One region of the Lysinibacillus sp. NPDC093190 genome, then DNA from elsewhere that is predicted to be linked to it. Evidence: riboswitches for the same ligand, from Rfam matches in the RefSeq annotation. Region 1 holds a riboswitch; each other region holds the start of a gene.

Region 1 (8,229 bases):
TTTTTCATCGTTTTAATAACTGGTACACCACCAGCAGTCGTTGCCTCAAAGCCTACAAAAACACCGTTTGCTTTTGCAAGATCCTGTAGCTCCAAGCCTCGTTTTGCAAACATTACTTTGTTAGCTGTAATGACATGACATTTATGTTCAACAGCGCGCTTTAAATAAGTAAATGCTGGCTCCTCGTTGACGATCGCCTCAAAAACAACCTGCATACCTGGTTCCGCTAAGACTTCATCCATACTAGTTGTCATTAAATGCGCTGTACCTGGTACACGTTCACGGCTAGTGTCTGTAACTAAAATTTTTGCTACTTCTAGCTCAATTCCTAATTTATTTTTAAGCTCTTCACGCTTTTCGTTTAATATATGGTAAATTCCTTGACCTACCGTTCCAAATCCTAATATAGCTGCCTTTATAGTTGCCATTCCTATTCCCTCCAACTTACATTCCGCAGTTTCATTATATTTATTTCGTCTCAGCTTAATTCTTACAGATTTTGAATTGTGCGCCGACTATACAAAGCAGGTCAGTTTGCCGTGTTTCTAAAACTTCGTCTTCAGACAGATATTTAGTCATGGCGTTTCACTTTCGCTACAAAAAATATCCTGAATGAAGATACACTGGGAAACAAACAATTTCAAATAATTCAAAAATCAACTTAAAGAAAATTGTAACGTAAATACATACATTGCACAAGAAAAATCTTTCTAGGATGGACATTTGTTTCCTGTAGACGTGCAAGGGAAATCGTTTTCATCCCTTTTATTATATGTTTTTTCACATGATCTATAATAATCGAACAACTATTGACGATTCTTTACCAATTATGCCTCGGCATAATTGTAGCTGACGCTTCGCTTTCACTACAGAAGACATTTGCCGCTGTCGCACAGATAAATTGCCACAGGACGTGGCGTTCTTAGACTGAGTTCCTCTCTTTCAGTGGATGTTTGCTGAAAGAAGTTAAAATAAATGCCTTTCTTCTATTATATATATGTATGTAAAGACATTTATAAAAATTGTTCTTTTGAAATATATTAATTAAAAAATTTTTCAATTATGCTGGTCTATCTTCCTTATCTAATTAAAAAGCTCATTCCCTGTAGCAGCAGAGAATGAGCCCAATTATATGAGGGATAATTAACTAGCTTTGGCTAGCAATTTATAACGATATTGTGTTAAAGCTCGTTGCACCAGTCTTATTTCCTCCTGCGTAAAATTTGGTATTGCATACGTACGTTCAACTAATTGGAATGTGCCGTATTTTAAATAATACTCTGTCGCAGGTAGAGGAATATGACTTGTTCCATAGCCTTCATAAGCTTCGAAAACTTCTTGTACTGTATAGCCTTCCTCGTTGACATAAACAACTTCCTTAAAAACAGAATGTCCAAAGATCTCTTGCCATTTACTCTCAACTGACGCAAGTATGTTTTGAATGGACATGTTGTTCACAAACACATGACCTTCATTTAACTCATAAATAAGATAAGATGCAATGTTTTGTGCACTATACACATTTCCCATTTAAAACACTCCTTTATCATCAGTTTTGTAGATAAGAGTAGCTACTGGCTGAGCAACTACTCCTCTTCGTATATATTCAAAAGTGGGGGAGCACTTATGAAACTAATTTAGTTTGAGCATTGATTGAAAACACTTTACCGATCAACTAGTCGGCGCTTTAAATTGGTTCTAGGTTGGTAGCCCTTCGAACACTTTTCTTATTTCCTAGTATAAAGCAAGGAATTAAGTAAGTCAATAATACTTATAAAATTACTAGGTATTATTTTTAAGAAATTTCAGTTACTTCATCAAATGAGGTGAGCGGATGATGCAGCAACTTTTACGCATTACCAAATGAGGCCTATCGAATGAGAAAATACGTAAACGCTACAACATTAGCCAATATGTTTTATTTATTAAGCTTCTACTTTTTGTTGTGAAGCTGTTACTTGTTCAATAGCTTGCTCTAAATCTGCAATAATGTCCTCTACTGCCTCTAAACCGATGGATAAGCGAATGAGCGACTCGGTTACGCCAGTTTGGATTAGCTCCTCAGCTGATAGTTGCTGATGTGTAGTAGATGCTGGATGAATAATTAACGATTTGGCATCCCCTACATTTGCTACGTGCGAGAATAATTTCACACTATCGATTAATTTACGCCCTGCTTCACGTCCACCTTTAATGCCAAATGTAAGCACTGAACCGAAGCCATTTCTTAAATATTTTTTAGCTAAATCATGCGTAGCAAAATCTTCTAAGCCATTGTAATTTACATATTCCACAGATGGGTGGTTTCGTAAATATTCGGCTACCGCTAATGCATTTTCATTGTGTTTAGGAATACGCAAATGCAGCGTTTCTAAACCTTGTAATAAATTAAATGCTGCATCGGCACTTAATGTTGGTCCAAAGTCGCGTAGCAATTGCACACGCAGTTTTGTGGCAAATGCAGCATCTGCTGTGTCAATACCATAACGCAAACCGTGATAAGAAGCATCTGGCTCAGTAAAGCCTGGGAAACGCCCACGAGTCCAATCAAACTTCCCTGCATCTACTACAACGCCACCTAAAGTTGTACCATGGCCGCCTATCCATTTTGTTGCGGAATGAACAACGATATCTGCACCGAAGTCAATTGGTGTAGAGCCATATGGTGAAGCAAATGTGCTATCAATAATTAATGGTAAGCCGTTTTCATGTGCTATATTTGCTACCGCTTCAATATCTAATACCTTTAAACTTGGGTTACCGTAAATTTCAGCGAACACAGCTTTTGTTTTATCAGTAATAGCTGCTCGGAAATTTTCTGGATTTGTTTCGTCTACAAAAATCGTTTTAATACCGTAGTTTGGTAGTGTGTTAGCGAATAAATTATAAGTACCTCCGTATAAAGAGCTACCTGCAACAATTTCATCGCCTGCCCCTGCAAGATTTAAAATGGAAAACGCGATTGCTGCTGCACCAGATGAAAGTGCTACTGCTGCTGTACCGCCTTCTAATAAAGCGACGCGTTTTTCAAAAACATCTACAGTTGGGTTTGTAATTCGTGTGTAAATATTGCCAGCTTCCTCTAAGGCAAAAAGACGTTGCGCATGAGCAGTGTCTTTAAAAACGAAAGCCGTTGAGCGATATACGGGTACTGTACGAGATCCTGTTACCGGGTCTGGCTCTTGGCCACCGTGTAACAGCAATGTTTCTGGTTTAAATTTTGTCATTGTATACCTCCAAATGGTTATTTTTTTACGATGGTACCGGAGATGAGGAGGATTTTTTCAGTAGAAAACAAAAACCCTCTTCAGCTAAGAAGAGGGTTGCGGTTGCAAGTTTTCCTCCCCTTATCTGCCAGATCCAAGTAAGAATCTGTAGGAATTAGCACCTTAGCAAGTTCGTCACTTACTGGTTGCCGGGCATCATAGGGCCTATCCCTCCGCCGCTCTTGATAAGAGTATGAGATTCAATTTCCATCGTTGTTACAAAGTATAAACATAGACTTTTTCTCTGTCAACACTAAAATTTTATTTTTTCCGAAACTTCTGTCTGCTTTTTTACGTAATACGAACGCATACACTATTTTAGATATTTATAATTTTTATCAAAAGTTAGGGATGCAATTTTTTTAAAATGTATGCCTTTATATCAGTTGAGTGGAGACTGGACGCCCCCAGGAAGCTTTGCTCTGCGCGAAAGCGAAGCGTCAGCAACAAATGTTTTATCTGCGCGAAAGCGAAGCGTCAGCAACAAATGTTTTATCTGTGCGAAAGTGAAGCGTCAGCAACAAATGTTTTATCTGTGCGAAAGTGAAGCGTCAGCAACAAAGCGCCCAGTAGGGATGGAAATCAACCTCACGCTATGGTGATGAGCTTATTAGAAAGGAGGATTTTTATGATAAAAGCCGTTATCATTTTTCTTCTTGTTGGTTATTTGATTGGCTGTATTCACGGCTCTAAAGTTGCTCAGTTTTTATCCGGGGTAGATTTAAAAAAGACTGGTCATGGCAATGCAGGTGCCTCTAATGCAACACTTTCACTTGGATGGAAATACGGCATATTAGTTGCACTGATCGATATCGGTAAAGGCGTTATAGCTATAATCGGTGCACATGTCTATTTAGCAGATATAACACAATTAACAGAAGTACAAGTTTGGCTCTTTCTCTATATCATATCTGCTGGTGTTATTCTAGGTCATAATTTCCCATTTTATATGGGCTTCAATGGCGGTAAAGGAACTGCTTCAATCATAGGGATATTACTTGCGATTGATTGGAAAATTGGCTTATTTGCACTCATTTTATTTGTTATTTTATCTTTCGCAACGAACTATTTAATTGTCGGTGTACTTGAATTTTATCTCGTTTTTTGTACAGCCACTTATCTATGGATTCCTGGGGTTGGCCCAACGATTATAGCCCTATTACTTTTTGGTTTAGCCATCATTTTGCATATCGAAAATATTAAGCGACTGATGATAGGAACTGAGCCTAAAGTGACTTCTGCATTCAAAAAGAAAAAATAATATATTTTGGATATTTTTGTCTTTTCTATGACCGCATATTTTCTCGTAACTGCCCATTATCGCTATAAATAGAGGGTATTTCACATACTAGTTTTTTTACAATAAATAGACAAATTAACTTTCTTAATAAAGCATTTTACTAGCCGATGTTATAGAAAATTGTAATAGAAAGGATGAAAAAGTATGTCTACTTCTGAACAAGCAAAATCAAAACGTAATTTGAAGCCGCTATGGATTGGATTGGCCTTCGCTTCATTAATCATCATTACTTTTTTACCTAACAACAGCGATTTACCTGTAGCTGGACAACGAGCCTTAGCTATCTTAGCTTTCGCGGTCATCCTATGGATTACAGAAGCAGTATCCTATCCCGTTAGCTCTGCCATGATTATTGCTCTCGTTACAATTTTCCTAGGGTTAGCTCCGTCAATGGAAGATCCAACGAGAGCGCTAGGAACATCGGATGCATTAAAGTTAGCATTAAGCGGATTTAGTAATTCCGCAGTTGCACTAGTAGCAGCAGCTCTCTTCCTAGCTGCAGCCATGCAAATTACTAATTTACATAAACGTCTTGCGCTATGGATACTTTCACTAGTTGGGACAAAAACGAAAGCCATTGTATTCGGTGCTATTTTAGTATCTATTGCACTCGCATTCTTTGTCCCTTCTGCTACTGCACGTGCAGGCGCAGTTGTTCCAATACTACTCGGAATGGTAGCAGCATTTGGTTTACCACGTGATAGTCGACTTGCTGCTTTACTAGTCATTACCTCTGTACAAGCTGTTTCCATTTGGAATATCGGTATTAAAACGGCAGCAGCTCAAAATATGGTCGCTTTAAATTTCATCAAAGAACAATTCGGTGTAGATATTTCTTGGGGTGCTTGGTTACTTTACGCTGCCCCCTTCTCAATCATCATGTCAGTGGCTCTATTTTTCATTATGATTACACTAATTAAGCCTGAAACAAGTAATATTGAAGGTGGTAAAGAAGTAATCAAAAAACAGCTTGCGGAACTTGGTCCATTAAAAGCTCCCGAAATTCGATTAATCATCACATCGGTAGTTTTACTATTTTTCTGGGCTGCGGAGGGCAAACTCCACCCATTCGATACGACAACCGTCACAATCGTTGCAATCGCCATTTTATTAATGCCAAAAATCGGAGTCTATTCGTGGAAGCAAGTTGAGCCTCATATTCCTTGGGGGACAATTATCGTCTTTGCAGTAGGAATTATGCTAGGAACAGTCTTACTTAATACTAAAGGTGCATCGTGGTTATCTGATAAAGTATTCGGTTCACTTGGTTTAGATTCTATGCCAATTCTTGCAACAATTGCCCTTGTCACTTTATTTAATATTCTTATTCATTTAGGCTTTGCAAGTGCAACAAGCTTAGCATCTGCGCTTATACCAGTATTTATCGTTTTAGCCTCAACATTAACGGCTAATGTCGATCAGGTTGGTTTCGTTATCGTGCAACAATTCGTTATTAGCTTTGGCTTCCTCTTACCTATTAGTGCACCGCAAAATATGCTTGCCTATGGTACAGGAGCATTTACAACAAAGGATTTCTTAAAATCTGGTATTCCATTAACGATTATTGGATACATCCTAGTTCTTCTATTTTCCGCAACGTATTGGAAATGGGTTGGCTTATTGTAAGAAGCAGCTAGGGTTTTTTTTACACCTGAGCACTTCGGGGGGTTACCCGATCAAAATTCCAGAGCTACCCAAGCTTTCGGGATTACGTTATTAACAATTAAAAGCCTTGAAGGAACAAGTCAACTGTCCTTCAAGGCTTTTATTTTTATTATTTCGATAAAGCAGGGTTCTTCATCGTACCATTTTTTGCGTAATTCACATGCCAAGAGAGCGCTTTTTCTAGTTCGTGTGGCGTATGGTGTCCACCTGTTGCTTCATTGGCATCGTTAAAATACTTCCATAATTGCTCACGATATTCCGGGTGTGCACAGTTATCGATAATGAGCCCAACCCGTTCTTTTGGAGCAAGCCCACGTAAGTCTGCTACTCCCTGCTCTGTTACGATAACGTCTACATCGTGCTCTGTATGGTCTACATGCGATACCATTGGAACGATACTAGAAATATTTCCGCCTTTCGAGTAAGATTTTGTGACGAAAATACCTAATCGTGCATTACGTGCAAAGTCTCCGGAGCCGCCAATTCCATTCATCATTTTCGTGCCAGAAACATGCGTAGAATTCACATTCCCATAAATATCCACTTCGAGTGCTGTATTAACAGAAATTAACCCGAGTCGGCGAATAATTTCTGGTTGGTTAGAAATTTCTTGCGGACGTAATACTAGTTTATCTGCATACTTTTCAAAATCACTATAAACTTGGTGTCCAACTTCCTCGGAAAGGGTAATAGAAGTAGCAGATGCGAAGTTTACCTTCCCTGCATCAATTAATTCGAATACTGCGTCTTGCAGTACTTCTGAATATACTTCTAAGTTCTCAAACTCAGAATCTTTAAAACCTAATAAAACGGCGTTTGCAACTGAGCCTACACCTGATTGAATTGGTCTTAAGCTTGTTGTTAATCGACCTACTTTTATTTCTTCTCGTAGGAAATTCAATAAATGATTGGCCATAATATCTGTTTCTTCATCTGCAGGAACGATCGTTGATGGCGCATCTAAAATATCTGAAATTACAATGCCCTTTACTTTATCTAAATCTAGTGGTATGCCAATTGTGCCAAGCCGATCAGATACATTTTGTAATGGAATTGGATCACGTTTCCCCTGTGGTCCTGGTACAAAAATATCATGGACACCCTCTAATGCATCAAGCTGAGCTACATTCAACTCAATGATTATTTGGTCTGCTTCTTGCACAAAAATCGGAGAGTTACCAACTGAAGTTGTAGGAATTAGTAAGCCGTCTTCTGTAATAGCTGTCGCTTCAATAATCGCAAAATCAATAGGACCAATAATACCTTGACGTACTAACTCCGCATTATGTGATAGATGCGCATCAACAAATGTGATTTCACCACTGTTGATTTTGTTACGAATACCAGCATCCGCTTGGAAAGGTCCACGCTTACGAATAACGCCAGCTTCCGCTAAGTATTGGTCAACTTCTGGGCCAAGTGATGCACCTGTATATACATCTACCTGGAAGCTCTCTTTTTTAGCTTTCTCCACAAGTGCAAGAGGTATCACTTTAACATCACCAGCACGTGTAAACCCGCTCATCCCAAGTACCATACCATCCTTAATCCAAGATGCTGCTTCTTCTGCTGTTACAACCTTGCTCCGTAGCTGTTCATTACGAAGCTTTTTCGCCAACTTTTCTGCCATCCTTATTCCTCCATCCCACTTTATTTTTATCCAACTAATTACTCGGTTTAATCCACCTGGTATAGACATCCAATTATTAGAAATTCAACCAAATAAACCGTCCATACATAATTTTAAACTATTTAGAATTTTTAATCTATAATTAACGGAATATTTTATTTTACGAGAGATTTTATACATCCGTAAATTATCTGAAAATAACTTCAAAATCGAAAAAATTCGATTTTGAAGAAGAAGCGTGATATGCTTTTGATATATATAAAGGGGAAAAGGAGATTTTATAAATGGTTAAAGAATTATTACGGAACCACTCTTCGGTTCGTATTTATGATGGGAATCCGATTTCAAAAGAAATTATTGAAGAATTA
Region 2 (8,229 bases), on a different contig from region 1:
AAACATAAGAAGTCTTAATGTATTAACAAGGTTGAAGGAAGTTGCAGAATCAAGGAAAAGCAGCTTACGTTCATATGCATAATGCTCATTATTCATGTCATCAAATTCCTTCGTCATTTGCTGCTCACGACGGAATGCTTGAATAATCGTCATCCCTTGAATCGATTCATTAATCATTGCGTTAATATCGGCAATTTTCGTTCTGATCACATCATTATATTTCGAAGCAACTTTACGGTATAAAATCATCCATAAATAAACGACTGGTACCATAGCCAATGCTAGGAATGCCATTTTCCAATTTAAAATGAACAGTGCGATATAAACACCCACAATAGAAATTAAACTCGTAACGAAGTTTGAAAGTACTTGAACATATAAATTACGAACAGCCTCAGTATCATTCGTTACACGGGCTACAATTTTCCCCGCTGGTAAATTATCGAAGTATTGAATTGGCAATGTTTGAATATGCTCAAATACATCCTTACGTAATTTTTGTACAACACGGTTGGCACCCATTTGTAAATAGATATACATAAAATAGCGCAAAACAGCTGTAGCTATTGCTAAAATTAAATAGACAAGTAATAGCCAAGTAATTGGTTTTAATTCAATGCTGCCAACTGTCATGTAATTATCAATGATATGCTTCGCAATAAACGGCCCAACAAGCTCCGTAAAGACGGCGATTGTTAAGAAAAACAGTCCAAGTAGTATCGGTTTTTTAAAATACATTGCATAGCGTGTTAAACGTTGACTCGTACTCATGAGGCACCCCCTTCTAGCTGCTGACGGTCAAATTGCTCTTTATACCATCCTTGTTGTGAAAGAAGCTGCTCATGTGTTCCCTGCTCTACAATTTGGCCTTCATCTAGCACGATAATTAAATCGGCGTGTTGAATTCCTGATAAACGATGCGTAGTAATAATCGTCGTTTTATCTTGTCGTTCTCGCTGTATATTCTCAATAATTTTTGCCTCTGTTTTTGCGTCTACAGCAGAAAGCGAGTCATCAAGCATTAAAATTTCAGGGTCTTTAATAAGAGCACGCGCAATTGAAACGCGTTGCTTTTGACCACCTGAAAGAGATACACCCTTTTCACCAACAAGTGTCTCTAAGCCCATTGGTAAATTTCTCAAATCCTTTTCGAAGTATGCTGCACGAATCGCCTGGTGTAATTCAGTCTGTGTAGCATCTTCTTTCCCAAATAAAATATTTTCACGAATAGTACGTGAGAATAGAACATGATCCTGTGGAACATAACCAATCCAGTCGAGTAACTGCTCCTTCGTTTGTGCAGTAATATCGACTCCATCAATCGATAGCTGACCCTCGCCAATTGGATACTCGCGTAATAATTGTCGCAGGAAGGTCGTTTTACCCGCTCCTGTTTTACCAACAATCCCAAGTGTTTGCCCCTTTTTCAACGACAACGAAATTTCCTGGAGGTTTTTCACCTGACTCATCGGATATTGAAATGTTAAATCATCAAAGCCAATCGCATTTGGTGTCGCAATCGTTTGTGGATTCGTAATATTCCGAACATCCGCCTCGTAGTTTAGCGTTTCTTGTACACGATCAAGAGAAGCGTTACCTTGCTGCATCACATTGATAAGTTCCCCAATTGCAAATATTGGCCAAACTGCTAGCCCCAAGTAAACATTGAACGTTACAAGCTGCCCAACTGTCATAGCCTCAGTCGCTACTAAATGAGCACCGTAGCCAAGCGCTACAACATAACTAATCCCAGTACCGACCTTTGTAATCGGTCCAAATAAGGCGTTAATTTTTGCGGTATGCATATTTTTTTCATATACAATCTCGCTCATCTCTGCAAAATTTGCTTCGTCCTTTTTTTCTTGTACGTATGCCCGTACAACTCGCACACCTGCAACCGACTCTAGAACACTATCATTCAGCTCTCCAAAAACATCTTGCGCCTTCATATAGCGTTCATGCACAATCTTCCCTAAATATTGAATAAGGATGGCCATGATCGGCACTGGCAGCATTGCAAAAAAAGTAAGCTTCCACGAAATCATAAAACCCATGGCAAAAATAATAAAGCCCATGTAAATAGTGGAATCAATCAGTGTCATAATCCCGAAGCCAGCAGTCAACGACACTGCGTTTAAATCATTCGTCGCACGGGCCATTAAATCTCCGGTACGATTTTTCTCATAAAACGTCGGTGTCATGCGCAAAAAATGCTGCATAAGGTTTCGACGCAAAATTTTCTCTAGGTTAATAGCCCCTTCAAATAATCTGAATTGCCACACAAAATTAAGGACATACCCCCCAATCATGATACCCACAAAAATCAAAATATACTTCGTTAAAAGAGCTGTTGTCATTTCTCCAGCAGTCAATATATCAATAATTGACCCTAGTAAATACGGTGGAACAACTTCTAAGCCACTTGCTATCATTAATAGCAAAACGGCTATTGTATATTGCTTCCAGTATTTCTTAAAAAACCAACTTAATTTACTTAAAACATCAAACATACGTTATAACCTTCTTTCTCTAGTGCTGGTTAAAGCTTTGCTACCCACTATCCATAAATTTCTTGATGAAAATCATTTTTTGTACTTTGTTTCGCATACACACGCACTCCCTTTTTTGTTATCACTACAACCCTTTTTTGCAACAAAAAAAAGACACATACCCCCAAAAAAAGAGCATGCGTCTCTTAATAAAAGGCAAGGAGTTACCCATGCCTTTTATTGTAATGTAAAATAAAATGTTAGAAGACATGGACAATGTATGCAGTTGTTCTTTGATATGATACTGGTAAAATTAACATCGTCATGCCCTCCTTTACTTAAGAATGTTATAGTGTTCTTGAAGATTATCACACCTTAGAAATATTTGTCAACTAACTCACTATTATTTTTTACGTTTTTCAGGAAATAATTAACGCTTTAAAGCAGCGAATTGCTAAAAGTAAAAATCTAGGACAAAAAGTAAAAACTAAAATTTAGAATTTAAAACTACAACTTTTTGTATTGACTTTCACGCCACGTAAACCTTTATGGTTAGTTTGTATGAACCTAAAGGAGGAAGTAAACATGAATGAATTTTATCAAATGCCCTTATTTGTAAAGCTAAAAGTAAGAAATATTGAAAAGTCAAAGGAATGGTATGCAAACACCCACTGAAGGAAGTTAAATTTCAATTCAGTATTTGATTTTCCAGATGCTAACGGAACAACTTCAATGACACACTTAAGAGGTGCAAAGTACCAAGACATAATGTTATTGAAGGACGAAGAAGTCAACACTTCTGACTCAGTCATTATTAATTTATTCTCTAGTGATATTCATAGTATTTATCAAGCCGCACTGGAAAATAAAACGAATATTATTCAACAACCGACAGTTCAACCATGGAATGCAAAAGAATTATCTTTAGAAGATCCAGATGGATATGTTTTTACAATAACGGAAAGTCTTGATGCCAATAAAGGTTTTGCTACTGTCATTGACAATGTTAAAGGTCAATTATAGTAATAATAAATTATGACATGATTCCAACAGAAACACGTTCGCCTGTTACACTACTTGTGTTAAGTAGGGTCTAAATCAATTTAACGGAACAAATTAAAGGTTTATCGGAGCAATTTCAAGATTTATCGCCCTAATTTTTAAATTTATCGCCCAACTTTAATTTAACACCTAACTATTTTAATTTATCGCTCAACTTTTTTTATTTATCACCCAACTTTTTTAATTTATTGCCCAACTTTTTTAATTTATTGCCTAAATTTTTAAATTTATCGCCCAACTTCCCAATAAAATCAAAGAATAGCTAACCCTGCGAGCCATTAGACTTTCACCCTCTTGAATAGCAAATACGGAGACTGTTCCCTGATTTCCATTAAGGGTGTAAAAATGCTGTCCATCTTTGATCACTCTAACATCCATCGGCAGTCCTGGAGCTGTACTATAGGTGTACTGGTAATATCCCAATGCCACCATCTACGTCCTTAGCAAGTTGAATATAAGAGACACGCACGCCAAACTGAAACGTCTTTCGCTGTTTTGAATTTTACTGTGTGCTTTCCAAGGCACCAGCTCTATAACAATAATAATATTATTTAGTAATTTATTATTTAGTAATTAATTATTAATTAGTAGTGACGGGTTTTCCCTAAATGGATTTTCAGTCAACGGTGTAATAGTGTTTGAATACTAAAGAGTTTCCCGTTCCGAACTACTGAGATAATAATTACGCCTCCTTGCTAGTTATATACATATTAAGAGATGATATAGGGACATTAACTACGAAGTATATTGGCAGGAAATATATTAGTCGACAATATATATAATATTCAAGAAGTCAAAATAAACTATAGAACAAAAACATTTGAACCAAAGCTGGCAAAACGGTATAAGATATAATGAAAAGGGTTATGGCATTCTCCATATGAGCTCTCTTTGATATATTTGAATCCATATAACTACAGAAATATATCGAAAATGGGTATCTCATGATACACTTTTTAATATAGACATTTTAGTAAGGAGTCTTTACTTTGAAATCATTTATAGCTATTGGAATTGGCGGATTTTTGGGTGCCATCTGTCGATACAGCCTTGGTCTAGCACTTTCAAATAACGGTGGTTTTCCATTTGCGACACTTTGCATAAACTTAATTGGCTGCTTTTGTTTAGCATGGCTATTTACAATGTTTACAAAGCGTACGCCTATTATTTTAGGAATTGGTACTGGCTTTTTTGGTGCCTTTACAACCTTTTCGACATTTTCTTTAGAAACGCTATTACTTTTACAGGATAGTAAATGGCTACAAGCCGGTTTTTATATTTTAGTGAGTGTATTTGGCGGTTTAGCTTGTGCATGGCTAGGATTTAAGCTAGCAAAGGGGCGCATCGTATGGTAATTATTGGTATCGGTGGATTTTTGGGTGCACTAACGAGATTTTATCTAGGAAAATTGATTGTCCATACATACCCATGGACAACATTTTTAATCAATATAACGGGTTCTTTTGCACTTGGCTTTCTATTTGCATTACATCCTAGTGATTGGATTTGGCATTTTATAGGGATTGGTTTTTTAGGGGCCTATACGACTTTTTCAACATTTGGTTTTGAATGTTTACAGCTCTTGGAGCAGAAAAAATGGGGACAAGCGATTGTTTATATATGCACTACAATTTTATTCGGTTTACTTTTCGCTGCACTTGGCTTTTTCCTTGTGTAGTAGCATTTTTGAGAAATAGAGGTGATTTTGTGACACAGCCATCAATCGAACAATTACAAGCGCTTGAAGTTGAAGTTGAACAAACACTATATACTTTAATCGACCTAGAACTAGAAGAAAACTTTCCAGAAATGAATACCCGCTTTGCTCAATTACTTGCAAAGGTACAGGCTGCACAGTTAATCGATTATAAACTAGACGTCCTCGTTGATCCTCAAGCATTTGCAACAGAAACATGTATTCTACTTCAAAGTTTAATAGAGGCAAAGTCTAGACCACATAAAAGACAACGACTTCTAACACATCGTATGATTTTAAAAATATGGCTGCGTAAAAATCAACGCTTTATGACGGAGTTTTTACCACAAATGTTTTAGGCGCCTCTCGATGTCTCAAGGGACGCCTCCTTTTAAAGTTGCAATTGTTTCAACACTTCTTTTATTTTCCCTTCAATTGTTTCATCAAATTTCTATAGCATACAAAAAATCGCAGTTTCCTATCCTCTGATCCCTGTTATTTGTTCAAATTTCCTCCATAAATATTTCAGAATGTAACTTTGAAGTAAAGTTTGAATAAAAATATGTTGCAAATATTGATTTTTTATTTTAATATTTATTATTGTGAAAAAAGAATAATATTTTTGCTTCTTATCAAGAGAGATGGAGGGACTGGCCCGATGAAATCTCGGCAGCGGAACTTATGATTTAAGTTACTGTGCCAAATCCAGCAGGCAAAGGCTTGATAGATAAGAGGAGTGTTTTATAGATATAAGGCCTCTTCTTGTTGGTACAAGAAGAGGCCTTTTTTTCGTAAAAAGAATGGACAAAAGACGTGTCCAATTTTATTTTTTGGAGGTAGACATGAAGAAAGGGAATCCATGGGCGCTGATCCCATTTGTTGTTTTTTTGATTTTATTTATTGGTTCAGGGGTTATTACAGGTGATTTTTATGCCTTTCCTGTCATTGTAGCCATTTCCATTTCAGGCGCTGTGGCTCTGGCGATGAATCGAAAAGAATCGTTTGCGCAAAAGGTTGATATTTTTTGCAAAGGCGCAGGTAATTTAAATGTCATGCTGATGGTTGTTATTTTTCTCTTGGCTGGGGCCTTTTCAGAGGTAGCAAAAGGCATGGGGGCAGTGGACTCCACTGTTAACTTTGCTTTATCGGTCGTTCCACCAAACTTGCTTGTCGTAGGCCTGTTCATCATTGCCTGCTTTATCTCCCTGTCAATGGGTACATCGGTAGGAACGATTGTTGCACTGGCGCCAATTGGAGTTGGGATAAGCGGGCATATCGACCTTTCCATGGCTTTAGTAATGGCAGCGATTGTTGGCGGTTCGATGTTTGGCGATAATTTATCTTTTATTTCAGATACAACAATTACTGCTGTTCGTTCACAGGGTGCACAAATGAAGGATAAATTTAAAGTGAATTTTTGGATTGTGTTGCCGGCAGCTATTGTAACGAGCATTATTTTAGGGTTTATCACAATGGGTGAAACGGCACAAGTGGAACATTTAAGCTATAGTTGGGTAAAAATTATTCCCTATGTTTTGGTTATTATTTTAGCGTTAGCTGGAATGAATGTTTTCCTTGTTCTAGCATTTGGGATTGTTCTCGCTGGGGCTGTTGGCTTAGCGGATAGCAGCTATCATTTAATGAGCCTTTTCCAAAAGATTGGTGAAGGAATGGCAGGCATGTATGAAATGGCATTTCTTGCGATATTAATAGCTGGCATGGTGGAGGTTATTAAGTTTAACGGAGGAATTGACTTTCTGCTTCACCTTGCGACACGAAGAATTAAATCGAAAAAAGGTGCTGAATTTGGCATTGCTGGCCTAGTTGGCCTAACTAATTTATCTACGGCCAATAATACGATTGCTATTTTAATTGCTGGTCCGCTTGCAAAAAATATTGCTGAACAGTATGGGATTGAGCCAAGAAAGTCTGCAAGTATATTAGACATTTTCTCCTGTACGATCCAAGGCATACTGCCATACGGAGCCCAATTCCTGGCAGCCGCAAGCGTAGCTGGAATATCGCCAGTGAGCATGCTGCAATACTCTTTCTATCCAATCCTTATAGGAATTTGTGGAATTATCGCTATCCTTATCGGATACCCGAAAGAAAAGAAAGCCCGAACTTCATCACTTTAAAAAGTAGTGATTTTACATTAAAATAATCCAATTGTTTTGAAAAAAAATTAATCAAAACGATTGGATTTTTTATTTGAGGCAAGTCTGCAAGCTCGCTTTAATTAAATTAAGTTGGCACCTGTTAAAATTACCGTACTTTTTGAGGATTGAACCACTCACTTAAAAGTTCAATTGTCATGTTTTCCTCCTCCATTCATGGCATCATCATATGGTGTATAGGTCATAGTAGGTACTTTCTTTTTCACAAAAACGCGATAAATTGCACGAACCAAAATGCTTGAAAAAATCAGACTTACAATAAGCGCAACGCTATTCCCAATATTCATTCCATCTTATCCTTTCTCACCAAGTAGTTAGTTATGGTTTTCCTATTTTGTAGGCGTACTACCAATTAATGTAGGCAACTGTACTATTATATTGTCATCAAACATTGGACATGCTCAGATTGTAAAAATAATTATCCCAAAACACACTTAATTATATGATATTTCGACAATAAGTCAGTTTTTCCTGTAGTTCGGTGCATCTATTTCTTTTTCAGCAAAAACTTCATTACTGCAGGCATTCGCCGTGCCATTTCTTTCAAAGAAGTTGCTGTTTTTTTGCACTTCGCTTTCGTACAAAAAACATCTGTTCCCCGACGCCCCCAGGAAAGCCCCAGTTGGAACGGAAATCAATCCCCTCGTTTTGCCGAACCCCCTTACTTTATTTAATAGCATAATTTCATTGACACACTAATTTTCAACAACATGAAAAAACAGCTGATAAGCTTCAGCTGTTCGTTCTTTATATATGCTTAGATTTCAATCGTAGGTTTTTCCACATATGATAGTAAACTCCACCA
Region 3 (8,229 bases), on a different contig from region 1:
AAGATCAAGTCATACATAAAATACCTGTTGCAGAAGAAATTGTCCAGATAGTTAAGGCTTTTGCTGATGAAAATAAGCAAAGTTTATCTTTTTTTACAGAACAATTGTCAATGAATAACGTCCAAGAAGAAAAGACTTTAAAAGCTATGCAAGAAACATTATCTTTGCAAGAGTTTCCTGTTATTAATGAGGATATTTTAGCTCAAGAGGTTTATTTAATGTGTTTATATGGTGATGAGGATATAGAGAAAAAGTATACTTCAAAATTTCCTCATTTATTATTTAAAAGGTGGCATCCTTACATTACAAATGTTTTACAACAGGATGTTTCCAAATCTATTGCTGTCCATGCTGTACTAGATTATTTCGACTTGAGTCCTGAGAAAGCGCTTGCTTTTGGTGATGGAGATAATGATATCGACATGCTGGAGCAGGTTGGCTTTGGCATTGCAATGGGTAATGGTAGCGAAGCATTAAAAAAAGTCGCTGACTATGTAACGAAGAAATCAGTTGAGGATGGTATTGATTTTGCTCTACGTGAGCTACAAATAATTTAATAGTAGGCTTAAACTAATAGTAGGAATCATCTAGTCACTAAGAAAAAACTTTGATTATGAAACGCATTTTTACAATACAACATTGATAATTACATGGAGAAAACTGTATTAAATTCAATACTCATAATGTTGTCTCCTTTGAGTTATTATAAAGCTAACTATTAAAAATTATTACACTTTAGGTGGGATGGATTTATGGCGCATCACGTGCAATCTCTTATTGAACATTATGGATATTTTGGCATCATTCTTATCCTAGTAGGAGGAATTGTCGGGCTGCCACTTCCTGATGAAATATTTTTGACATATGTAGGGTATAGTGTATATCAAGAAACTCTTGCACATATTCCAGCATTAATCAGCGCTATGATAGGTGCAGCGGGGGGAATTACCCTGAGCTACTATATAGGCTATAAATTTGGGTTACCTTTATTACGAAAATACGGTTCGAAAGTCCATATTACTGAACAGAAAATTGATTTTACTAAAAAGTTATTTGAAAAAATTGGACCAATATTATTATTAATAGGGTATTTTATTCCTGGTGTACGTCATCTTACTGCATATATTGCGGCTATCAATAATTATCCTTATAAAAAATTTGCTTTCTTTGCTTATACGGGAGCAACTATATGGACATTTACTTTTATTACTTTAGGGAAGGTACTTGGAGAGAAATGGCATTATGTTGGGTTATATTTATCCCGCTACAGCATTTATCTTATAGTATTGTTCATAATAATTATGTTGATCGTTTATGTGGTTTTCAAAAAAAGGAATTTCCCGAAATAAATGATTAAGAAAGAGGCTGGGACAAAACTAGCTTCAATTAGTGAGAAATCCGAATTTGAATGAATTCAAATTCGGATTTCTCTATTTTTTATGTTGTCTCCATATAGCTCTTAGCTAATGGCTGTGAATTTTCTTAAATTCACGGCCATTAATGCGAGGCCCATCTCGTTTTCAACCTTCGATTTTCCTCGTACAGAAAATCGAGTGAAACGCAAATTAGCCTTCAAGAATCCAAAAACTGGTTCCACGTCAATTTTGCGTTGACGATAAATGGTACTCGTTTTTTCTTCTGAAAGCTTTGCTCTCACATATTCTTTTTGTTGTTCCCACTTCTCATTCACCATTAACTTACGATTATTTCCTTCTTTTGCTTTTGTACATAATGAACGGAGGGGGCATCCGGAACAGTCTTCACATTCGTATACCTTAAACTCACGCGTGAAATCATACTTATCCGTTTTCGTGGTACGATATTTAAATACAAGCTGTTGTTGGTTTGGGCAAGTGTATCGATCATTTTCTTCATCATAATCCCAGTTCGCTGTATTGAATTCGTTTTGCTTATACTTTTTCTTCTGTTCTTTTAAATACATGTTGTACGTGATTAAGGCTTCTCGCTTACGATTGGAAAGGATATCATCATAATTTTGTTCACTGCCATATCCGGCATCTGCGACGATGTGTTTTGGTAACTTAAAATAATGTTGTTCGATTTCATCTAAAAATGGGATTAATGTACGTGTATCCGTTGGGTTCGGAAAAATACTGTAGGCAAACGCATACTGACCTTCTGTAGCCACTTGTATGTTATAACCTGCCTTCAATTGACCATTTTTCATATAGTCATCTTTCATACGCATAAATGTCGCATCCGGGTCTGTTTTCGAATAACTATTTCGTTCGTTAAAGATTTCGAAGTCTCTTTGATATTTTAGTTTGCGTTCAATATAGTCGATTAATTGTTTGCGAGCTAGCTTTGGGAATTTCCGTTCCGTTCTTAAAGCCTTTCGCTCTGCTACATCCGATGAGTCCTCAATTTTTCGATCATATTCAGAAATCACTTCATCTACTTTTTCGACCATTTGAGCGAGGTCTTCCAATGCTAATTCCTTTTCATTTTCCCGTTCAATTTCTGGCATGATTTCTTTTTCAAGCAGCTCATCGTATAGCTGGTTTGACTTTTCAATTAGTCCGTTATGATATTTCTCAATCGACTTTTTCCACACGAATGTAAATTTGTTCGCATTCGCTTCAATCTTTGTTCCATCAATAAAAATAGCTTCTTGATCAATTAATTCTTCCTGTACCAGCTGGCAGCGGAATTGAACGAAGCATTGACGAATCAACTCTTTCACCTCTGGATGGACACGGAATCGGTTGATTGTGCGGTAGGTTGGTTCATACCCTTGAGCTAGCCACATCATCCGAAGACTATCTTTTAAAAGCGCTTCAATTTTGCGCCCTGAGAAGACAGATTGCGTGTAGGCACATAAGATAATTTTAAGCATCATGCGTGGATGGTAGGCAGGACAGCCCTCATTTCGAAGGAATAGTTTAAACGCTTCGGGCGGGATACTTTCGACTAAATGGTGGACATGGAAGGCAATATCATTCTTTTGTAACTTCACTTCTAAATCTAAAGGCAAAACTAATTGATTCATGTTATAATCTTTAAACATAAGGATCCTTCTTTCTGTATAATTTTGTTGTGGTGACCTAATTTTATCAGAAGTGGTCCTTATTTTTTTATGAAAAAAATTTAAAGCCGGTGAAATTTTACTGATCGTAAAATTTCACCGGCTTTTTAGTTTAGAGATGGGTTTTGTCCCAGCCCCTTTTGCTATATTAAGGCAATATTGCAAATGAACGCACAGGGAATCCAGAGGCTTTCTCAGGCTTTGGCACAATATTGAATATAGCAGCGCCTTTTGGAGGTAGCTTATCCAAATTTGTCATAAGCTCAATTTGGTAAGTATCTTGCTCAAGCACAAAATATTCGCCATCTAGCTTACCATTTTTACGAAAATCAGCTGCTGAATCTGTATCAAAAGTTTCGTGGCCAATAGCACTTACTTTTCGTTCGTTGAATAAAAATTGTAATGCTTCTAATCCCCAACCAGGAATATGATTATTACCATCCGCATCCTTGTTACTGAAAGCCTCTTTATCTGGCCAACGTTTACTCCAATCCGTACGCAACGCAACGAAGGTACCTGCTTCGATTTCCCCATATTCAGCCTCAAAATCAAGAATATCTTGAACACTTAATGTGAAGTCGTTATTAATTTCGGCTTCCTTAGATTTATCGATAACGATTAGTGGTAGGACTAGTTCTTTTAGCTCCAATTCTTCTAAATAGCGCGTATCTCGCACAAAATGGATAGGTGGATCGATATGTGTTCCGTATTGCCCAGGGAAAGTGAATTGCTGCGCAAAGAAGCCATCATCATGGGAAAATAATGTTTCAAATTTTGCATCATCAAACATAAAGAAGTGGGGCGAATTAGGACCAAATGTATGTGTTAAATCCACCCATTCTTTCGATTTCAATAGTTGAATTGCTTGTAAAAGTTCGTTTGCCATAATATCTTCCTGCTTTCTTTTAATTATTTTTGGATGCAACAATAAAAAAGAGCCCTCCTTGTAGAAAGAGGACTCTTGTGCAAAACAACTAAAGTAAGTCTTCTCATCTTCAAGGCTAAATTTCGCCAATTGGAATTAGCACCATACCTATAGGCTGGTTGCTGAGACTTCATAGGGCCAATCCCTCCGTCTCTCTTGATAAGAAAATGCGATATAAGAATTTTCAGAAATAATGTTTACAAACACTTTAGCATATTTATTTATAGTTTACAAGTTCAATAGGGATACATGGTTAAAATTCATAAAGATGCTAAAGGCAAAAAAAGAGGGCCCTCTTTAAAGGGCCAACTCTTCACCAATTCAAAATTAATGTTAGCTTACAACAGCTCTTATCAGTAAATGTTATATGAAATCCATCTGGTGTATAGTTCGTTTCGAATTTTAAAGTAATACCTGTTAACGCAATTAATTTTTCAACTTCTGTTTTATTTGATTGTTGTGCTGCGTTCATAAGATCATGTGCAAATTGCTCGGATTCATCAATTTTATCTGTAAGTAATTGTGCTTGCTGCATAATAGCCTTGATCCGTTTCGCAGAAGTCTTCAATCTATTTGTATTGACGGGTGGAAATGGACTTCTATTTGTTGGGTTTGTTGGCATTGCTAGATGTCTAGAAGGTAGTTGAGTAGTTGGTTGATTTGCCATTGCCCATGCTGGATAATAATTAGGATAGACAAAATACGGATAAGGATTGTAATACAACTAAATTCCTCCTATCCTATAGCTGATACTCTATATTATGTACAACAAAGACTTTCGGTGTTAATGGTTACTGCTTTGAAAAGCCTGAGTAAAAGGGGCTCAGTTCAATGGCTTAAATCTTGACCAATTTATTCTTTTTCAAAAGGAGTTATTAAGATGGATATTCGTGCATACATAAAAAATGGTTTTGAAGTTTACTATGAACGTTATAATCAGGTGTCTGAAGAAGGATTTTGTAGGTGGATGTGCCCTGACGTACCTGAAGAAATGAAAGTAGCTGATATCGATGCAGAGTGGTCTATGTGGAGAATGATTCCTTCCACTGTAACAGAGGAAGATATTCAAACGTTAGAAAAAGAGTTCGGACTTAATTTTCCCGAATGGTATAAAGCTTTTATTTCAACGTATCATCATTATTTTGGTGTAATACCTGACCAAAGTATTGAAGAACCTTTAAATAACGTAAGGGATATGTTTAATCCATCATTATGTAGTTTAGGATATCTTCCATTTACATGGGATACAGAGTATGGAAAAATAATTTGTATTGATTTAAATAATAATGCTGATGAAGAAAATTGTGCAATATATGAAATTGAACATGAAATTTTATTTGATGATGATGCCGATATTCAATCGTCATTAGACTATCTGTATCCAAATTTCAAGGCATATTTTGATGATACTTTCCTTGAGTCTAATAAATAGCAAAAAGGAAGGGGCATTTTAGACAGCACCTTCCTCGCATTTTTTTACTTATAAGCAACGTACCTATTGTTTGTTTCTATCGAAGATTAACCATAGGAACGTAGTAGCAGCGGCAAGCATCACCATGAAGAATCCGTATACAGGTGTATGCGCTAATGATTGGTGGCGAATGATGAATCCCCCGATGTATGAACCTAGAAAAATACCAATGTTAAAGGCCGAAATATTTAATGCTGAAGCCATTGAGATAGCTGATGGTATATATTTTTCTGAAAGTTGAACGGTATAAAGCTGTAATCCCGGTACATTCATAAACATAAATAGCCCCATCATAAAGACCATCATTAATCCAATAAACGATGATTCTAAAAAGAAGCCGATGCCGAGTAGTGCTAATGCTAAGCCAATAAAGATAATAAAGATAGAACGTAAAGGGTTATTATTTGCAAAATGACCACCTAATGTATTACCGATAGCAACACAAATACCAAATACAACTAATATAATGACAATTGCTTGAGGTGAATAGCCCATATATTGCTCTAATATAGGGGAAACATATGTGTACACTACAAACACGCCACCATATCCGATTGCTGTAATAAAGAGAATTAATAGCATTCGTATATTCCCTAATACTTTCCCGATATCGCGAATAGATATTGGATTGCCTTTCGATAATTGACTAGGCACAAGCAGAGCATTACTAATTAATCCAATAATACCAATAACGACAATAAAAATGAACGACATTCGCCAGTCAGTAACTTGTCCAATAAAAGTTCCTAATGGGACACCTGTCACAGTTGCTACTGTTAACCCTGTGAACATAATAGCTATTGCACTTGCTCGTTTATTAGGTGCCACAACATCTGCAGCGATAACAGAGGCAATAGACATAAACACGCCATGTGCTAATGCTGAAATAACACGGCCGGCAAGTAGTAATGAGAATGAGGGTGCTAGAGCTGCAAGTAAATTCCCGATAATAAAAAGCACCATGACGAGCAGCAATACATTTTTACGACTAAGGCGCGATGTTAAGGCTGTTAAAAGCGGTGCACCAATAGTTACACCTAGTGCATATATGGATACGGTTAAACCCGCAGTACTTAACGTTATACCGAAATCTTCTGTAATTAATGGAAGAAGTCCGACGCTTATAAATTCTGTAGAGCCAATACCAAAAGCACTGATCGCAAGTGCGAGTAATGTTAGTTTTGCATTCGGCACTTTTGTATTTTTCATTCTATTAATATCTCCTTTGATTTTTTGTATAGTGTATAGTAATATTCATACATGCCAGAAAGTTACGTAGGGTACTTTTAGTTACTTTTGAATATTACAGGGGGTTTACAATGAAAAAAGTTTATAATATTGGTGTCGAAGCCACTCTTGAAGTAATTGGGGGTAAATGGAAACCGGTCGTTCTTTGTCATCTAACCCACCATGGTAAGATTCGTACGAATGAATTTCGCCGATTGATTCCAGGCATTTCGCAAAAAATGCTAACAAGCCAATTGCGTGAATTAGAGCAGTCTGGATTAATTAATCGCAAGGTTTTCAATCAAGTACCGCCAAAAGTTGAATATTCGCTAACACCTTATGGTCAAGAGATGGACCCTGTGCTGAACATCCTTTGCACTTGGGGTGAAAAACATATCGAAGTGATGCAAGATAAAGGTGAAGATGTACTGTTAATGCAACGTGATGAAGATATCGCGATGATGCATACATCTTAAAATAGATTGGAAAGAGACTATCTAAAAAAGTTTTCTATACTAAGAAAATAAGACAGTCTCTTTCACGTTTACATAACTATCGTTTACATGACAAAATCAAACTCATCTGGGTTTGGTCCAACACGTTGATCTAGGTTCATGGCGTTAATGATCGCCATCTCTTCATCAGTTAGTGTGAAATCAAAAATATCAGCGTTTTGAATCATACGTTCTTTGCGCACAGATTTTGGAATTGTGACGATACCATTTTGAATATCCCAGCGTAAGATAACTTGAGGATTTGATTTCCCGTATTTTTCAGCTATTTTTGAAATAGTTTCATTTTCAAGAAGTCCACCTTGCATTAATGGTGCCCAAGCTTCCATTTGTATATTGTGCTCTTCGCAGAATGAACGTACCTCAGTTTGTTGTAATCGTGGATGTAATTCCACTTGGTTAATAGCTGGTGTGATACGAGCTATTTTAAGAAGATCCTGTAAGTGCGAAACTTGGAAGTTACATACCCCAATAGCTTTAATTTTCCCTTGCTCGTATAAATCTTCGAGTGCTCTCCAAGCTTCTGCAAATTTATTTTTACCTGGCCAATGAATGAGATATAGGTCTAAATAATCTAGCCCTAATTTTTCTAAGCTGTCTTCGTATGCTGCAATTGTCTCTTCATAGCTCAAGCCATCGTTCCATACTTTTGATGTAATAAATAAATCCTCACGTTTTAAACCAGTAGTTGCTAGTGCCTGACTAATACCTTCACCAACCCCTGCTTCATTACCATAAATAGCAGCAGTATCGATACTACGGTAACCAACCTCGATCGCATTTTTCACCATTTCTGCTGTAACATCATTCGGTACTTGAAATACGCCTAGACCCATACCAGGCATTTGTAAGCCGTTATTTAATGTAATTTTATCTTGTAAATGATTAATCATTTTTCTGTCCTCCAATTTTCATCTGTTCTTTGTTGCTTTTTTATTATGCTTCCATGCCATTGCAAAAAAAAGTACGCACTTTTTAGTTTCATAGAAACGTGGAGGTTACTTTTGTGAGATATCAATGGTTCACAAGAAGAAATTTTATTAGTTTA
Region 4 (8,229 bases), on a different contig from region 1:
CCTACTCAAAGTGATAGTAGCAGCAATAGCGAAAATCCTTCACCGAGCAAAAGTGATAACGCTTCAAGCAATATTACACAGAATGATAGCGATACCGGCAATACCCCAAACAGTGATAAAAATAAAAATTCTCCAGAAAGTTAATAGCATAGTGGCGTATAAAAATGATGACCCTGTAATAAAAAGGTCATCATTTTTAATAGCTATTAAATAGCATTATATATGATATTCAATTTCATCAACGAAATCCCACTCGTATGGTGTTTCTTGGTATACGTAGTAGTTCAACCAATTCGAGAATAATAAATGTGTATGGGCACGCCACGTATTTATCGGTTCATTTGCTGGATTATCATGTGGGAAGTAATTTACTGGTACCTCAATATCTAATCCTTTCGCAACATCACGACTATACTCATCAGCTAAAGTTGTCGCATCATATTCAAGATGGCCAGTAATCATAATGTTTTTATTATCCTTTGATTGCACAATGAAAACACCAGCATCTTCTGAATAAGATAGTAATCGTAAATCAGGATGGTTAAGTACTTCATCAATTGATACGGATGTATAACGTGAATGTGGTGCCGTAAATGAATCACTAAAGCCACGTACTAAATCCACCGTTAAATCCGTAATGACATGAGAGTATACACCTGAGCATTTAGCAGGAAGCTCAATTTTACCGATACCGTAATGATGGTATAACGCTGCCTGAGCACCCCAACATATATGTAAGACTGATGTTACGTTTGTTTTGGACCAATCCATAATTTCTGAAATTTCCTGCCAGTAGTTCACTTCTTCAAATGCCATTTTTTCTACTGGTGCACCCGTAATAATCATGCCATCATAGCGACGATGACGAATTTGATTAAACGTCGTATAAAATAATTGCAAATGTGATTTACTAACATTTTTCGATTCATGTGTTGCCGTATTTAAAAATGTAATATTCACCTGTAACGGTGTATTACCTAATAAACGTAGTAATTGCAGCTCTGTTTTTTCTTTTTCCGGCATTAAATTAAAAATTAAGATATTTAATGGACGAATTTGTTGAGTTTTCGCTCTGTCCTCTTCCATAACGAATATTTTTTCCTCACGTAAATGTTCTCCAGCTGGTAAGTTTTTCGGAATATTAATTGGCATCTTGCATTCCCCTCTCTTTAATTTCTCTCTGTTAAAATCATTTAGTGCTTTAGTATCAATGCACGGGCCCTGCGCAAAGTTGATTATGTCAAACGATGAAATTAAAAAATCCCCCTCATTCCATGTGAGATAGAATGAGAAGGATTTTTCCACGTTCACTCTTATCTCTCAAAGGACAAATCCTTTGCTGGAATTAGCACCTTTCTAACTTTTGTTAGAGGTTGCTGAAGCGTCATCGGGCCAAATCCCTCAACTTCTCATGATAAGATTATTTAATTAAAAAGAATTGTAACATGAACAATTAAGAATATCAATAATACATAGAATATTTTGTTATTAATCATGCATGTCATTAGGTAATTTGTTTAACACTAATCTTGAATGTTTACATTATGATTTGATGGTAAACATGCTGTATTTATGTTAACATATACCTTTAGTAACAGAGAGGAACGTGAATAGTTTGATTAAAATTGAATTTCCAAAACCAGATTTAGTGATTCGCCAACGCGAACAAGATTTAAAGCCAGGTGATGTACCAATCACACCGTACCATGGTTTTATTGATTTCCATAAAATCACACGTGAAAACGGTGGTATTTTCTTATTCTACAATGAAGAGAACGAACTATTATTTGTCGGTAAAGCACGTAAAATTCGTCAACGTATTAAAAAGCATTTCGAGGACAATGTATCACCGATGAAAAATCATCGTAATGAAATTTTCAAAATTGAAGTGTATGAAGTGGAAGATCCAATGGAACGTGAAATTTACGAAACATACGCGATCAATTCATTCCGCGCTAAATACAATGTTGATAAAGTTTTTTATTAATATTTAAAGAAAAAAGAATCTGCTTGCCCTCTGTAATGTACATGACGGCTAGCAGATTCTTTTTCAATACTTTCATTCTAAGAAAAAGGCTTTACGTTCTTTAGTAATCCATTCCTCAAGCTCCGTATCATCGCGCTTTAACAGTCGATTGACAAGCACGTCATGCCATATATAATCTTCTAATAAATAGATATGAACAGGATCATTTGTAATAAAAGCCGTTTCTTGATTTGACGGTGAGTGACCATAAATCATTTGCTTGCCATCTATCGATAAAATAAACCAATGAGGTGTAGACGCATTCCTCGTATAGCGAGTGATACGGTGTTGGTCAATGGAAGCTAAATGGTCCTCCACATACAAGGTAATTCCATGAACAGGGATATGTTTCGCGACCTCATGTATATCTTCTAGCAATTCTTCATACATATCTTCCCACATCGATAATAGTACTTTTTTCTGCGCTTTTTTTAATAATGACTGACAGTAATTGACGATTGCCTCTTTTCCTTTTAGCGTGACAACCTTATGCTCCGCTTCCTGCTCTTTTATTTCTAATTTTTCTAATTGAGTACTGATTGACGTAAAATTCGATTGCCAGCGTTGCTGAATTTGTTGTAAAAACACAGCAACAGGAATGGAAGAGTAAGTCGTTTGATCGACAGTTTCTTCTTTTAGTACTAACCCTTTTTCAACGAGTACATCAAGTATGTCGTATATTCTTGCACGTGGGATACCGGAATTTTTACTTACTTGATAGGCACTCACATGACTATTTTGGACAAGTGCAGTATAGGCCTTTGCTTCATATTCTGTGAATCCCAGTTCTTTTAATTGGGCGATTAATAATTCCATCGAATCCCTCCATTTCCTCTATTATAAGTTAAGGCTATGAAGATAAGCCAACGAAAAAAATAGTCTTTACAGTTACGTTAAATTTAGTTACTATTTCAGTAGTAACTATCTAAAGAGGTGTAAACATGCTATTTGATGTAGATTTAAATGTAGTCATATTATTAATATCTTTTGGATTTTTAGCCGCCTTTGTGGATGCGGTCGTTGGAGGTGGTGGCTTAATTGCATTACCTGCCCTTATGTTTGCTGGTTTAAATCCAGCAGCAGCCGTAGCGACCAATAAACTTGCCGGTACAATGGGATCTTTGACATCAACTATTTCCTTTTATCGTTCCGGTCAGTTAGAAATTCGTTCGGTTATCAAATACTTTCCTTTAGCCTTTGTGGGATCACTTTTCGGAGCTTGGACTGTACATTTAATCAATCCTGAATTACTAAAACCACTTATGCTCCTAATGCTTGCTGCTGTTGCAATCTATACAATCTTTAAAAAAGATTGGGGTTCAGTAGCTGCGGTCAAAAATTTAAAGTTTACACACTTAGTTTTATTCATGCTGTTGTTATTTAGTATTGGGTTTTATGATGGGTTTCTTGGTCCAGGAACTGGCTCATTTTTAATTTTTAGCTTTTTATTAGTCGGCTTCGATTTCTTAAAGGCTGCAGGAAATGCTAAATTTCTAAACTTAGCAAGTAATTTTGCTGGTCTTTTAATGTTCGCCTACTTAGGTCAGATTCATTATGTTTATGGATTACTGATGGGTATAGCTCAAATTGCCGGTGCAATGGTAGGCTCGCGTGTTGCGATTAAAAAAGGTAGCGGTTTTGTCCGCGTATTGTTTATTATCGTAACGATTACATTGCTCACTAAAAATGCTTATGATTACATCAAAAACGCCGTAGATATCTAGCTCTACGGCGTCTTTGCTTGTCGACAAACTTTGGCGTTCTATTTCTTTAATTCGGAGAGGCTTTCCGTCGCTTCAATGATTCTTTCCGTCGCTCAGGAGAGGCTTTCCGTCACTTCAAGTTCTTTCCGTCGTTACAGTGGTTCTTTCCGTCACTTCGGAGGTTTCATCCGTCGCTTCAGAGGGTCTTTCCGTCACTTTGAACTTTCTATCCACGATTTTGGACAGTCTATCCATCATTTCGAACATTCTATCCGTTGCTTATTGTCTACAGTAAAAAAACTAAACAACTTTTCATCCTTAAATTTATGGCTCGTTAATAAACTAACAATAACAAATATCAATAATGAAGCGACTATCGGAATTGTCACAGTATGCATGCCAAAGACAGAAGGATAAAAACGATCTATGATAATATAAAGGATCATACCTGAAATCATTGACGCAATAGCACCATACTTATTGGCTTTTTTCCAATATAGACCTAATACGACGGTCCAAATAAAGACTGCCTCAAGTCCGCCAAAAGCGAATAAATTAAGCCATACTAATAAATCTGGTGGATTTAGTGCAAAAACGACGACGGCTAAACCGATCACTGTTGTGACAATAAAGCTTGCACGCTTAATTTCCGTATCATTAGCTGTTGGTTTTATATAATTTAAGTAAATATCTTTCACTACTGTAGAGCTTACAAGCATAAGTAGCGCGTTGACTGTAGACATCGTTGCTGCCATGGGTGCTGCTAAAACAATGCCAGCTAAAAATGGCGGCAAAACCTTTAACGTCAGCAGCGGCATTACTTTATCACCAATCTCAATGCCTGGTATTACTGGACGTGCTAAAACACCAATTAGATGCATCCCAAACATAATTGTCCCTATGGCAATAGTGCCAATGATAATGGCTAAATGCATGCTTTTTGAATCTTTATAGCTCATGGCACGAACAGCGATTTGCGGAAGCCCCACAACTCCAACACCTATCAAAATCCAAAATGTAGAAACGTATAATGGCGTTAATTCACCTTCTGCTCCAAATGGAGACACAAGATTCGGATTCTCAGCGACAAGTGAGGTCATAATATTATCGATTCCTCCACCAGCGATGATTGTCCCAATTAATAAAATAATTGTTCCAATGACCATAATCGAGCCTTGCACCGTATCCGTCAATGCAACCGCACGGAAGCCCCCAATAATAACATAAACTAATACGGAAATCGCAAAAATAAAGAGTGCAGTTGTGTAGTTTAAGCCCGTTAATGATTCAATTAATCGAGCACCACCTACCCATTGTGCCATCATTGCAGAAAATAAAAAGATAATGATGCTAATGGCTGATAGGATGACTATGGCATGACTCTTATAGCGCTCACGTAAAAAGTCTATTAACGTGATGGCTTGATAACGTCTTGCGATAATAGCAAATTTCTTCCCTAAAATCATTAAAACAAAATAACCTGCAGGAAGCTGCGCCATCGCCAATAATACCCAGCCAAGCCCTTTCGTATAAGCAACGCCTGGACCACCAATAAAGCTACTTGCACTACCATACGTAGCAATCATTGTCATCGCAAGGATGAAGCCTCCCATTTCACGACCACCAAGGAAGTATTCCTGCAAAAATGAATCGGAAGAGCGTATATACTTATTTGACCAGATCCCGATACCAAAGATGATGACTAAAAATAATAACAGTGGAACAATAACTTGCCAGTGCATTATTGATCCACCTCCTCATCGTCAAATGGTACCTCTTTGAAAAAGAGTTTCATGACGACCCAGATTAAAATAATCATAAAGCATGTCCCTGCAATACAGCTATAGAAAAACCATGCAGGGAAACCGAATACATACGTATAGCTTGTTGGATCACCAGAGCCTAGTCCATAGGCAAAGCCAAACCAAATCGCAAAGTTGACGATAACAAGCCCGATACCGATAAGCGCCTCTCGATGCGCAATTTTAAAGCGTTGATCTTTCAAAATACAGTCCCCCTAACCTACTCTATTTTACTGATATGTTTGTATTATGGGAACCTTTGTGAAAAAAATAAATGCAAGTAAGAAAATTTGATTAAATAAGAAGTCATCGTTAAAAAAGATTGTAAAAAACTGACTCTCCTCTTTTCCAAACCGCTTTTCACTCGGGACATCATTCAGATTATTTCTCATTGCCCTGATTTAGGACCTGAGTAGTTCTCCAAAATTAAAAGGCATGAGTCCGATACAGAGAACTCATGCCTAACGGCGTCACGTCACTATGCCAATGGATTATTATTTATGACTACTGTTTATGTTGTTCTAGTTAAGATAGATGTCATCAAGATAAATTTTCTCAAGATTTGTATTTAACAACATCTCAACACTGAAATAATACTTTCGTTTGCTTTGGAGAAAATTTGGCATATCCTGACGATTTGATTTCAGCGCGAAATAAAATTTCTTGTCAGTTTCCTCGTATAAGTTAAACCGTAAAATATCCTTTTTTGTCTGAAAGTCCATTTATCAGCCTTTCAAAAAACGTTGCTTGGGTCATCGTATCTATCGAGCCCAAATGGAATATCCCCTTAAGTTTGTTATCGATTATATACTTTAATTGTTTGGCTAACTGCGTGTCTAATAAATTATTACATTCCAAATTGCTGTAAACATCTATTACTTGATTATCTTCAATACCTTTCTTTATTAGGTTCATTCTTGGGGAATTCTTACCCCAAATAGCCGGGATTCTAATAATAATTGCACGTTCTCCTATTATTTGTTGCAATGTATTTTCACACTTAATTTTAAAACTGCCGTAGTCTGACTCTGCAAGGCAAGAATCTGATTCAAAATGGGGTTTTGAAAAATCTCCATCGAATACGTTGGCAGTAGAAAAATAATACAAAATGCCTTTGCTATTCTTTAATTCTGTCGCCAATTGTTTATGGAACTCCAATTGTTGATTGAAATCTCCTCTTAAGCAAGATATGACAATATCAGGATTGATTGTTTTAAGCATTTTCTTGAATCTATCAATTTGTGTTATGTCTAATTGAAATTGCTTTTCTCTAGGTAGGTTCGTGATAGAAGAAGAATATGTCCCATACAGGTCAAAATCATTTTTATATTCTTCGATTATGGCTTTACCAATAAGACCACTTGCTCCAAGAATTAATATTTTGTTCATCTCAGTTTCCTCCCCATTTTATATTCCCTACACTCCACTTTAACATAAAAATCCATTTATTAAAAAACACTCCTTTTTTCAGGAGTATTCGTTTAGTATATTCTATCGTTTAGTGTAAACTGTTTCTCCTTAACGTCTAATTGTTAAGTAGGAGGAGTTAATTTTTCCTTTTCTTGAACCTTAAATCGTTAGACTATCAAGCGTTTTTTCAACAACATCAATATTGGAATTTTTTTAGTAAACTTTGAAGCTCGTCTGCCTGTTGTGCCATCTCTTTCGCTGAAGAAGCCATATTTTCTATGAAAGCTAATTGCTCCTTCGCTGTTAACGTCACATGCTCCGTACTTTCAGTTGCCTTACTTGCAATGCGTGCCATTGTTTCTGTTGAGGCAGTAACTTCTTCAACACTTGCGGACATTTGCTCCGTTACAGCAGAGATGTCATGCAACTGTGTACTAACCCCTTTAATCGACTGCATGATCTTGTGGAAAGCCAGTTTTGTATCATCAACAACATCCATACCTGCTGCAGCTTCCTTCGAGTTACTAGAAATAGCCGTAATTACATTGGCCGTATCATTTTGAATAGAATGAATGAGTGATGCTATTTGATCGGCAGATTCCTTTGATTGTTCAGCTAATTTGCGAACCTCATCTGCAACGACAGCAAAGCCTTTGCCTTGCTCACCAGCACGAGCCGCTTCAATGGCTGCATTTAAAGCTAGCAAATTCGTTTGATCGGCGATGCTTGTAATCACATCAACGATATTACCAATTTGCTGTGACTGATCACCTAATATACGGACCTGTGCCTCTACATTGCCAGATGATTCATTAATAATTGTCATTTGATTCAATACACGATTTAAAGAGTCATTGCCTTGAGTAGCCTCATCACTCATTAAATCTGCAGCATCTGACACAGTTGAAGCGGTTTCAGCAACTTGTTGGATGCCAACCGCCATTTCCTGCATGGCAGTTAGGCTATCACTTGTGCTATGTAATGTAGTTTTTGAACCATCCGCTATATCTTCTAATGTTGATGTTAGCTGTCTTGTCATATCCGCCGTTTGCTGCGATTTAGTTGTTAAGCCATCAGACGATAAATCAACCTGTTTAGAGGATTGGGCTATTTGTTGCATTAATACTTTTAAGCTTGTCAGCATTTTATTAAAGGATTGCGCAAGCTCACCTGCTTCATCCTTGGAATTAATTTGTAGCTGTTTTGTTAAATCTCCTTCTCCATCCGCAATGTCTCGTAGTTGATTATTTATTTCACGCAGCGGTTTCACAAATGCTCTTGTGAAAAG

Evidence for each region. A riboswitch is a leader RNA that binds a small molecule or an ion and turns the genes downstream of it on or off. The one in region 1 is predicted to bind S-adenosylmethionine.
Region 2: it holds a riboswitch for S-adenosylmethionine, as region 1 does, so the genes downstream of both, ACQKOF_RS03105 (Na+/H+ antiporter NhaC family protein) here and ACQKOF_RS21665 (O-acetylhomoserine aminocarboxypropyltransferase/cysteine synthase family protein) in region 1, are expected to answer to the same signal.
Region 3: it holds a riboswitch for S-adenosylmethionine, as region 1 does, so the genes downstream of both, ACQKOF_RS03685 (cyclase family protein) here and ACQKOF_RS21665 (O-acetylhomoserine aminocarboxypropyltransferase/cysteine synthase family protein) in region 1, are expected to answer to the same signal.
Region 4: it holds a riboswitch for S-adenosylmethionine, as region 1 does, so the genes downstream of both, metA (homoserine O-acetyltransferase MetA) here and ACQKOF_RS21665 (O-acetylhomoserine aminocarboxypropyltransferase/cysteine synthase family protein) in region 1, are expected to answer to the same signal.

Annotation. Positions count from the first base shown of each region.
Region 1 is NZ_JBNNVG010000036.1:38,169-46,397, forward strand. Features, by position in the region: gene ACQKOF_RS21655 (homoserine dehydrogenase) at 1-428, opposite strand, end outside; gene ACQKOF_RS21660 (hypothetical protein) at 1,144-1,530, opposite strand; gene ACQKOF_RS21665 (O-acetylhomoserine aminocarboxypropyltransferase/cysteine synthase family protein) at 1,926-3,227, opposite strand; SAM riboswitch class I at 3,345-3,458, opposite strand; gene ACQKOF_RS21670 (glycerol-3-phosphate acyltransferase) at 3,895-4,527, shown strand; gene ACQKOF_RS21675 (DASS family sodium-coupled anion symporter) at 4,711-6,192, shown strand; gene ACQKOF_RS21680 (succinate CoA transferase) at 6,341-7,861, opposite strand; gene chrR (class II chromate reductase ChrR) at 8,146-8,229, shown strand, end outside.
Region 2 is NZ_JBNNVG010000002.1:224,914-233,142, forward strand. Features, by position in the region: gene ACQKOF_RS03070 (ABC transporter ATP-binding protein) at 1-771, opposite strand, end outside; gene ACQKOF_RS03075 (ABC transporter ATP-binding protein) at 768-2,510, opposite strand; gene ACQKOF_RS03080 (hypothetical protein) at 3,222-3,512, shown strand; partial or broken gene ACQKOF_RS03085 (hypothetical protein) at 3,765-3,967, opposite strand; gene crcB (fluoride efflux transporter CrcB) at 4,541-4,906, shown strand; gene crcB (fluoride efflux transporter CrcB) at 4,900-5,229, shown strand; gene ACQKOF_RS03100 (hypothetical protein) at 5,259-5,606, shown strand; SAM riboswitch class I at 5,874-5,981, shown strand; gene ACQKOF_RS03105 (Na+/H+ antiporter NhaC family protein) at 6,090-7,385, shown strand; gene ACQKOF_RS03110 (DUF3951 domain-containing protein) at 7,553-7,711, opposite strand; gene ACQKOF_RS03115 (DUF2812 domain-containing protein) at 8,172-8,229, opposite strand, start outside.
Region 3 is NZ_JBNNVG010000003.1:29,912-38,140, forward strand. Features, by position in the region: gene ACQKOF_RS03670 (Cof-type HAD-IIB family hydrolase) at 1-557, shown strand, start outside; gene ACQKOF_RS03675 (DedA family protein) at 753-1,349, shown strand; partial or broken gene ACQKOF_RS03680 (IS1182 family transposase) at 1,469-3,028, opposite strand; gene ACQKOF_RS03685 (cyclase family protein) at 3,195-3,932, opposite strand; SAM riboswitch class I at 4,033-4,137, opposite strand; gene ACQKOF_RS03690 (hypothetical protein) at 4,285-4,695, opposite strand; gene ACQKOF_RS03695 (SMI1/KNR4 family protein) at 4,852-5,403, shown strand; gene ACQKOF_RS03700 (MFS transporter) at 5,467-6,651, opposite strand; gene ACQKOF_RS03705 (winged helix-turn-helix transcriptional regulator) at 6,762-7,145, shown strand; gene ACQKOF_RS03710 (aldo/keto reductase) at 7,229-8,074, opposite strand.
Region 4 is NZ_JBNNVG010000004.1:11,377-19,605, reverse strand. Features, by position in the region: partial or broken gene ACQKOF_RS04770 (hypothetical protein) at 1-144, shown strand, start outside; gene metA (homoserine O-acetyltransferase MetA) at 217-1,152, opposite strand; SAM riboswitch class I at 1,311-1,421, opposite strand; gene ACQKOF_RS04760 (nucleotide excision repair endonuclease) at 1,616-1,987, shown strand; gene ACQKOF_RS04755 (TrmB family transcriptional regulator) at 2,060-2,842, opposite strand; gene ACQKOF_RS04750 (TSUP family transporter) at 2,968-3,750, shown strand; gene panF (sodium/pantothenate symporter) at 3,984-5,471, opposite strand; gene ACQKOF_RS04740 (YhdT family protein) at 5,471-5,734, opposite strand; gene ACQKOF_RS04735 (sugar nucleotide-binding protein) at 6,216-6,920, opposite strand; gene ACQKOF_RS04730 (methyl-accepting chemotaxis protein) at 7,138-8,229, opposite strand, start outside.